One region of the Streptomyces liliiviolaceus genome, then DNA from elsewhere that is predicted to be linked to it. Evidence: riboswitches for the same ligand, from Rfam matches in the RefSeq annotation. Region 1 holds a riboswitch; the other holds the start of a gene.

What was found. Region 1 has a riboswitch for ZMP and ZTP ahead of J8N05_RS26165 (bifunctional 5,10-methylenetetrahydrofolate dehydrogenase/5,10-methenyltetrahydrofolate cyclohydrolase). Riboswitches for the same ligand answer to the same signal wherever they lie in the genome.
Region 2: another riboswitch for ZMP and ZTP. It lies ahead of J8N05_RS01785 (glycine hydroxymethyltransferase); the one in region 1 lies ahead of J8N05_RS26165 (bifunctional 5,10-methylenetetrahydrofolate dehydrogenase/5,10-methenyltetrahydrofolate cyclohydrolase).

What each region holds. Positions count from the first base shown of each region.
Region 1 is NZ_JAGPYQ010000001.1:5,995,807-6,000,206, forward strand. It holds gene J8N05_RS26155 (nuclear transport factor 2 family protein) at 144-515, shown strand; gene J8N05_RS26160 (hypothetical protein) at 827-1,654, shown strand; ZMP/ZTP riboswitch at 1,764-1,850, shown strand; gene J8N05_RS26165 (bifunctional 5,10-methylenetetrahydrofolate dehydrogenase/5,10-methenyltetrahydrofolate cyclohydrolase) at 1,871-2,725, shown strand; gene J8N05_RS26170 (CU044_5270 family protein) at 2,755-3,774, opposite strand; gene J8N05_RS26175 (RNA polymerase sigma factor) at 3,764-4,342, opposite strand.
Region 2 is NZ_JAGPYQ010000001.1:403,846-408,245, forward strand. It holds gene J8N05_RS01775 (hypothetical protein) at 1-453, shown strand, start outside; gene J8N05_RS01780 (hypothetical protein) at 750-1,520, shown strand; gene J8N05_RS01785 (glycine hydroxymethyltransferase) at 1,553-2,998, opposite strand; ZMP/ZTP riboswitch at 3,030-3,116, opposite strand; gene J8N05_RS01790 (glutathionylspermidine synthase family protein) at 3,228-4,400, opposite strand, start outside.

The DNA of each region.
Region 1 (4,400 bases):
CGGCCCCTCACCCGACAGGCGCATCGTCACGGCTGCGCTTGCCGAGGTTCCCGGGCCGGAGGAGTCTCGAAGGAGAGGCCTTCTGCGGCCCGCTCCGCACCGCGGGCCGCGGCCTTCGTCAGTCGTCCACAAGGAGGTCCGTCATGGACACCGCGGCAGGCCCCGGCTTCGACACCGAAGCACTGCGCCGGGGCATCGAAGGCCAGGACGCGACGGCACTGCTGTCGCTGTACGCGGACGACGCGGAACTGCGTGTCGTCGACCGCAACACCCAGCCGAGCCATCCGATGGTCATACGCGGCCGTGAGCAGATCGGCACGATGCTCGCCGACGTCTACAGCCGCGACATGACGCACAAGCTGGATCGGTGCGTGGTCCAGGGGGATCACGTCGCCTTCCAGGAATCCTGTCTGTACCCCGACGGCGTCAGGGTGCTCGCGAACTCGATGATGTCGCTGCGCGACGGCAAGATCGTCGATCAGACCGTGCTCCAGGCCTGGGACGCCGAGGAGTGACGCCGAGGGTCCGGATCACCTCTCGTCTGACCTGGACCTTCTCGGCCCGGCTGGGTCCGGGGCCGCCGGCGCGGTCCCGGCCGGCCCGCGGGGCGGGCCGACGTGTGTCCGCTTCCCTCCTCCGGTCGGCACTGCGGGCGGCGCGTTCCCGTCGGTGATCCTTCCGACGGCCCGGCGGTGCCGCCCGGGTGCCGCCCAGGTGCCGCCCAGGTGCCGCCCAGGTGCCGCCCAGGTGCCGCAGTGGCTCGATGTCCTGAAGTCGCGCAATAGTTTCCTTGTGGATGGTTTTTCTGCTTACTACCTTCCTCGCCATGACAAAGACGAGCACGCCGCGCGCCGCCCTCCCGGTGGACGAGGTCACCGCCGCGGCGCGTGAACTGGCCCGGGCCGGACGGTGGCAGCGCGCGTTATGCCTCCTCGACGCCACCGTCACCTCCGAGCCGCGCGACCGGGCGGCTGTCGCGCTCGCCGGGGCGCAGATCGCCCTGGAGCGCGACTGGTTCGGCGGTACGGACACCGCGGACGCCCGGATCGCCGCCGCGGACTCGGCGATCGGCGGGCTCACCGAGCCGGTCGGGCGCTGGGACCTGGACTTCGTACGGCTGCGGCACGCGTATTTTCGTCTGCTGCTCGGGGACGGCACGTTCCGGTTCGGTCCGGCGGGCAAGGATCCCGGTGAGCTGGCGGAACTGCGGCGGAGTGCGGACGAGTTGTGCGAGCGGGCCGCCGACGACGTACGCCGGGGCTGGGCGCGGATGTATCTCGGACTGATCGTCGACAACCTGTTCGCCGAGCGGGACGAGGCGCCCGCGCACTACGAACTCGCCCTGGAAGCCGGGGAATCGGCCGACGACCTGCTGGCCCGCGAGGCGTTGCGGCATCTCGGGGACCACGACCACGACAACCTCGACCACGACCGGGCGCGGGAGCGCTGGACCCGGGCGACCGCTCTGGGCGCCCGCGCCGGGAACGTCCCCGGCACCCTCTCCCAGCAGATGCTCCTGGCCGTCCTGGCCCGCGACACGGGCGACGAACCGGCCGCCACGGCCCTCGCCACCGAGGTCGCACGCTGGGCGGAAGCGATCGGAGCCGTACGCGTACAGACCCAGGCGACGGCGTTCCTGACGAGTGAGACCTGAAACGCGGACCCGCAAGGGGCGCGGGAAACTGCGCGACCGGCCCCACCGGCCCGCACCGGCCCACATCCGAAAAGGCAGCCTGGCGGAGCCCCCGGCCGGGCGTAAAATAACCGCAGGCCGTGACTGGCGCTGAGGTGGACCACCACCGGGGAGCGGCCCGACGCAATCGTCTGAGCCGCGCGCCTGGGCATCTTCCACGACGCTCAGGAGCAGCACATGTCCCAGGCCACACTCATGGACGGCACCGCACTCGCCCGGCGGATCGTCGAGGAGACGGCGCGGCAGGCGGCCGATCTCACCGCACGCACGGGGGTGACGCCCTGTCTCGCCACCGTGCTGGTGGGCGAGGACCCGGCGTCCGTCACGTACGTACGCATGAAGCAGAACCGTTCCCGCAAGGCGGGGATCGCCTCGCGGCACGTGTCCCTGCCCGCCGAGACCACGACCGCCGAGCTGATCGGCACGCTCACCGAGCTGTCCGCCGACCCCGCCGTGCACGGCATCCTGCTCCAGCATCCGATGGGGCACCACATCGACGAGCGGGCGGCCTTCGAGGCGATCGCCCCGGAGAAGGACGTCGACGGGGTCACCCTCGCCTCCTTCTCCGCGATGAGCTTCGGGCTGCCCGGTTTCGCCTCCTGCACCCCGGGCGGGATCATGCGCCTCCTCGACGCGTACGACGTCGATCCGGCCGGTAGGCGTGCCGTGGTGGTGGGCCGCAGCGCGATCCTCGGCAGGCCGGTGGGCATGCTGCTGCTCGGCCGCGACGCCACGGTGACGTACTGCCACTCGCGCACCCCGGCCGCCGATCTGTCGTCGGTCCTGCGGGAGGCGGACATCGTGGTGGCCGCGGTGGGGCGGCCCCGGCTGATCCGCGGCGAGGACATCAAGCCGGGGGCGGTCGTCGTCGACGCCGGTTACAACGCGGGCAACGTCGGCGACGTCGACTTCGACAGCGCCCGTGAGCGGGCCTCGCTGATCACTCCCGTGCCCGGTGGGGTCGGTCCGATGACGATCGCCACGCTGCTGTCCCAGACCGTCGAGGCGGCCGTCCGGCAGACGGGAGCCTGATCAGGTGGCGTCGAACAAGGGGCGGGGCATCAGCGGATCCACGCGCTGTAGTCCATGACGTCGCCCGCCTCGACGCCGTACTCGGGCTCGTCGACGGCCGCGGTGGCCTCCAGGCCCAGGACCGCGCCGTCGGCCGGGTCCATGATCAGCATCCGGCGGTAACCGGCGCCGTCGTACACGTACGCCTGGCCGAGCCGGCCGAGGCGGTCGGTCACCTGGCCGACCGGCCTCAGCCCCTTCGCGTCCGCGAGGAGTCGCGCGAGCGCGGCGTTCTCGCGGGCGCCGAGGGTCCAGGTGTCGAGCAGCAGCGAGGTCGCGTCCAGCAGTTCGCCCGTGGTCAGCGGGGTGTCGACGTGCTGTGCCTCCCGCAGGTAGGCGCGCAGCCGCGTGACGTCGTGCGGGGGCGGTGACTGGGGCGGGGCGTCGCTCCAGCTCGGCGGGAAGGTCTGCTCGCTGATGACGTGCCCGTCGTCGACGAGGCGCGGGCCGTCGTCCGCGTCGGTGAGGACGCGCCTGCCGGGGTGGCGCGGGTCGGTCGCGACGACCAGCTCCGTGTGGCTGTCGTCGGCGTTCCAGCGCACGACGCGTTCCACGGGCAGGGTGATGGGCGGCTCGTCCTCCGACATGCCCACGCTCCACGACTGCGCATGCGTGCCCTTGCGCAGCCCGGCGGAACCGTCCGCCGCGTCCCGCTCGGCCCGTCCGACCAGCGTGTCGAGGGGTACGAGGGTGGAGTCGGCCCGGACCACCAGCGGGCGGGGCGCGGCGACGGCCGGGGTGGTGTTCGGGCCCGCGAGGAGGAGCGCGGTGGCGGTCACGGCGACCACGACGGTCGCCGCGAGCGCCCAGACGAGGCGGGTGCGGCTCCGCCTGGGCCGGCGCTCGCCAACCCTTCCTGCGCCCGTGCCCACGCCTGTGCCCGCGCTCGCGCTCGCCATGAGGTGGTTGAGCCGGCTCTCGCTCTCGTGGCTGAGCGGGCCTTCGGCGAAGCGGGGGTCGTCGTCGCGCACAGGGTTGGCCCGGCGCAGCAGTTCGAGTTCATCGGTCATGGAACTGCTCCTTCGAAGGGTCGGCGGCGGAGTCGGCGCGGGCGGTCCCGGCGTCCGGGGCCATCACGACGCGCAGGCGGTCGATCTCCGTTCTGAGGCGGCGGCGGGCCCGGTGCAGCCGCATCGCCGCCGCCCGGCTGCCGCAGCCGAGGGCCACGGCCATCTCGTCGACCCCCAGCTCCTCCCAGGCCGTGAGCCGCAGCACCTCCTGGTCGGCCGGGGAGAGGCGGGCCAGCGCGTCGTGCACCCACTCGGCGGGCCGCTCGGAGTCGGGGCTGTCCACGATCTGTCTGCCGTGCGCGGTCTCGTCGTTCCCGAGCCTGTCCATCAGCCGCCGCCGGCGCCCGTAGCCGCGTACCGCGTTCGAGAGGCAGTTGCGTGCCACGCCGTACAGCCAGGGAAGAGGGGACGCCGGCAGGTCGGACCGGCGCCGCCAGGCGACGGTGAACACCTCCGCCACCACTTCCTCGACTTCGCTCGTCCGGCCGTCCAGTCGCCGCGCAACATAGCGGCTGACCGCCCAGTAGTGCTCGCGATAGGCAGCGGCGAAGATCTCGTCGTTGCTCATGTTCCGTACGTGTCCGGCAGGTCCTCGATCGTCACACCTGTTTCGGTGATCCTTGTCG
Region 2 (4,400 bases), 5.6 Mb from region 1:
GAGGCCGGACGGCGGGCCGGGTTCGCACCCCGCACGCCGCCCGCCCTCGGGCCTCCGGACGCGGTGACGGTGACCCGTGAGCCCAGGGAGCGGTTCCTGATGAGCCTGTGCTGGCGCGAGCGGGGGCACACGGTCCGGCTCGACGAGTATCCGGCGTCGCTGAGCCCCGGTTTCGCGAAGGTCGTGCCGGAGCCGCCGGAGTACGTCCCGCTGGACGAGGCCGCGGAGTTCGCCGGCGGCCGGGCGCTGTGGTTCTCCGAGCCGCATCTTCTGCGGCTCTGGCTGGTGGACTCGGACGGCGACTTCACCCGCTCCGTCCGGACCGCCGGACCCACGCTGCTGTGGACGCACCGGGGCGACACGACGCTCCGGCTGGAGGGCGTGGCGTCCAAGACACGGGCGGTGGAGATCGCGAGGTCGTTGGAACAGGCGCGGGCGGGGGCGCGGGAGTAGGGGACGGTGCGGGAGTACCGGCCAGTGCGGGAGTACCGGCCGGTGCGTGAGTAGGGGCCGGTGCGGTGGCGGATTTTTTTGGTGGCCGCGGAGTGGGAACCCCGGCGGGTCGGGCGGTGTACCAGAAGTGACGGGCGGTCGCGGACGGACCGGGACCGTCGTGGGCGGACCGCGCCGGGTGTGCGGGGCGCACGCGGGCGCCAGGGAAACGGCGAAACGGGGAGGGACAGCGATGCGAGGAGGGGTGGGGATGCAAGGAGAAATGGGCGCAGGGTGGCCTCGACAGGAGCCGAGCGATGGCTGAGGTGGGGGCCCGGCCGGGAGCGGGGGTTGTTGCCGGCGCCACGTTCGGCGGGTTCGGCGTGTTCACGGCGCTCGCCGCTGTCGCCGTGGCCGCCGTGGTCACCGTCGCCGCCGCGCTCGCCCTGGTCGTCGGGTTCGGGGCGGCTCGGGCTCACGCGGCGGTCCCGGGTCCGGACCGCGGCTCGCCGAATCTCGCGGTCGTCGTGGCGGGCGACGGTACGGGGCAGACCACGAGCGTGAGTTCCGGGGAGCCGGACTTCGCACGGCTCTGGCAGTTGACGGGACCGACGGCCACCGGCACGGAGAAGGTCCCGCAGGACTGGCTCGAAGGCCGTTTCCCTGCCGTGCGGGCCACGGTCATCTGGGGGACGACCGGAGTGGGCGGCTGGCCGGAGACGGACAGCGCGCCCGGGGGCGACATCTTCATGGGCCGCCAGGACCAGGTGTTCCTCGCGAAGGACGGCACGCCCTGGATCCGGTCCGACCCGGCACTCGACGTGAACGACGACGACATCCGCTGGCACCGGGCGCCGCGGTCGGTCTACGACCAGGTGCAGCGAAGGGAGTTGTTCGGTTCCGGACCCGTCGTGGGCGATGGGTCGCGCTCCGGGGACCGGGCGTGGTGGGCGGCGCCGGGGCTCTCGTCGGGCCTGGCCGCGGGACTCGTTCTCGGCTCGGGCGGCACTCTGCTGATACGCCGCGCGGCGGCCGGGCGTGAGCCGGGGCCGCCGCGGGAGTCACGACAGGAACTGATCGACTTGTGAGACGACCGGCCGGGGCCGGGGTGGCCGGGAACTCAGCCGAGGTCGATCTCCGGGTACAGCGGGAAGCCGGTGAGGAGGTCGGTCGCACGGTGGGAGATCTCGTCCGCGATCTTCGGGTCGAGGACGTGCTGGGCCTTGGAAGGGGTGCCCTTCTTGGTGGTGCCCGGTTCCGTGGTGGTCAGGACGCGGTCGATGAGGCCGGCGATCTCGTCCATCTCGGTGGCCCCGAGGCCCCGGGTGGTCAGCGCGGGCGTGCCGATCCGGATGCCCGAGGTGTACCAGGCGCCGTTCGGGTCGGCGGGGATCGCGTTGCGGTTGGTGACGATGCCCGAGTCGAGCAGGGCCGACTCGGCCTGGCGGCCGGTGAGGCCGTAGGAGGAGGCGACATCGATGAGGTTGAGGTGATTGTCCGTGCCGCCGGTGACCAGCGTGGCACCGCGCCGCATCAGGCCCTCGGCGAGGGAGCGGGCGTTGTCGACGACGGCCTGGGCGTAGTCGCGGAACTCGGGGCGGCGTGCCTCGGCGAGTGCGACCGCCTTGGCGGCCATGACGTGCGGAAGGGGGCCGCCGAGGACCATCGGGCAGCCGCGGTCGACCTGGTCGGCGAGCGACGAGTCGCACAGGACCATGCCGCCGCGCGGGCCGCGCAGCGACTTGTGGGTGGTCGTGGTGACGATCTGGGCGTGCGGCACCGGGTCGAAGTCCCCGGTGAGGACCTTGCCGGCGACGAGGCCGGCGAAGTGCGCCATGTCGACCATGAGCGTGGCACCGACCTCGTCGGCGATCTCGCGCATGATCCGGAAGTTCACGAGACGGGGGTAGGCGGAGTAGCCGGCGACGATGATCATCGGCTTGAACTCGCGGGCCGTGGCACGCAGGGCCTCGTAGTCGATGAGGCCGGTGGTGGGGTCGGTGCCGTAGGAGCGCTGGTCGAACATCTTGCCGGAGATGTTCGGGCGGAAGCCGTGGGTGAGGTGGCCGCCGGCGTCCAGGGACATACCGAGCATGCGCTGGTTGCCGAAGGCCTGGCGCAGTTCGGCCCAGTCGGCCTCGGAGAGGTCGTTGACGTTGCGGACGCCGGCCCTCTCCAGGGCGGGGGCCTCGACGCGCTGGGCGAGGACGGCCCAGAAGGCGACGAGGTTGGCGTCGATGCCGGAGTGCGGCTGGGCGTAGGCGTGCTCGGCGCCGAAGAGCTCGCGGGCGTGCTCGGCGGCGAGGGCCTCGACGGTGTCCACGTTGCGACAGCCGGCGTAGAAGCGGCGGCCGACGGTGCCTTCCGCGTACTTGTCGCTGAACCAGTTGCCCATCGCGAGGAGGGTGGCCGGGGAGGCGTAGTTCTCGGAGGCGATCAGTTTGAGCATCTCGCGCTGGTCGGCGACCTCCTGCCCGATGGCGTCGGCGATCCGGGGTTCGACGGCACGGATCACTTCGAGGGCACTGCGGAAGGCGGTGGATTCGGTGGAAAGGGGCTCTGGCATGACGGCCTCCGGACGTGGCGTTCGGCGTTCACGGTTCGGCCCAGGCGCACGGCACACGGTTCCCGGGCCGCTCCCCGATGGTCGATCCCATCCCAGCGCGCCAGTCACGGCCCGTGGATCAGCGTACCGGGAGGGCCCGCGGGAGAGGGCCCGCCGTCCACCATGCGAGCGACGGCGGGGTCCGGTCGGGAGCGGGCCCCGCCGTGGGTCGGCCGGGCCCTGCCGTGGGTCACAGGATCACGTGCGGCAGGAAGCGCGCGTATTCGTCCGTCACCAGGCCGGACGATTCGCGGATGCCGAGGCCGGCCGATTCGTGTCCGACGACCCAGGCGCCGAGGACGACCCGGTTGCCGTCGAAGGACGGCAGGGGCGCCAGCTCCTGGTAGCAGCAGGCCTCCTCGCGGACGGCGGCGGGGCCGGAGCCCGGTTCGTGGATGGTGACGCCGGCGCCCTCGCGGCCGAGGAGGGGCTTGGCCACGTATCCGCTGGTGCCGGCCAGTTCGCGGGGGCCGTCGAGATAGGCGGGGAGGAGGTTCGGGTGGTCCGGGTAGAGCTCCCAGAGGATCGCGAGGAGGGCTTTGTTGCTGAGGAGCATCTTCCAGGCGGGTTCGATCCACATCGTCGTGCCGGTGCCGCCGCCGTTGTCGAGGGTGGCGAGGACGTGCGGGGCGAAGCGGTCGGTGGTGAGCCATTCCCAGGGATAGAGCTTGAAGCAGCTGCGGATGAACCGGAGCTGCTTGTCGACGAAGCGTCCGGAGAGGCGGTCCCAGCCGATCTCCTCCATCGCGATCCAGGCGGTGTCGAGGCCGGCCTGTTCCGCGGTCTCCTTCAGATAGCCGACCGTCATGAGGTCCTCGCCGAGTTCGTCGGCGGCGGAGTGCGCGAAGTAGAGGGGGCTGCCGGGCGGGAGGAGGGAGGCCTGCTTCCGCCAGGCTTCGACGAGCCGTTCGTGGAGGGAGTTCCACTGGTCGGCGCCGGGGAAGCGTTCCTCCATCCAGAACCACTGGGGGCTCGCGGCCTCGACGAGCGAGGTCGGGGTGTCGGCGTTGTACTCCAGGAGCTTCGCCGGTCCCGTGCCGTCGTAGCGGAGGTCGAAACGCCCGTACAGGGAGGGGAGTTCGGCGCGGCGGCGCCAGGCCTCGGCGACCGGTTCCGCCACGCGCGGGTCGGTGATCCCGAGGTCGGCGAGGCGGTTCTCGGTGACGATGTGCTCGGCCGCGGCCAGGCACATCGTGTGGAGTTCCTCGACGACCTCTTCCAGGGCCTCGACCTCGGGCAGGGAGAAGACGTAGTGGGCGGACTCGTCCCAGTAGGGGCGCAGGGAGTCGTCCGGGTAGCGGGTGAGGGGGTAGATGAGGCCCTGCTCCTCGACCGTTCGCTGCCAGCCGGGGCGGGGTTCGAT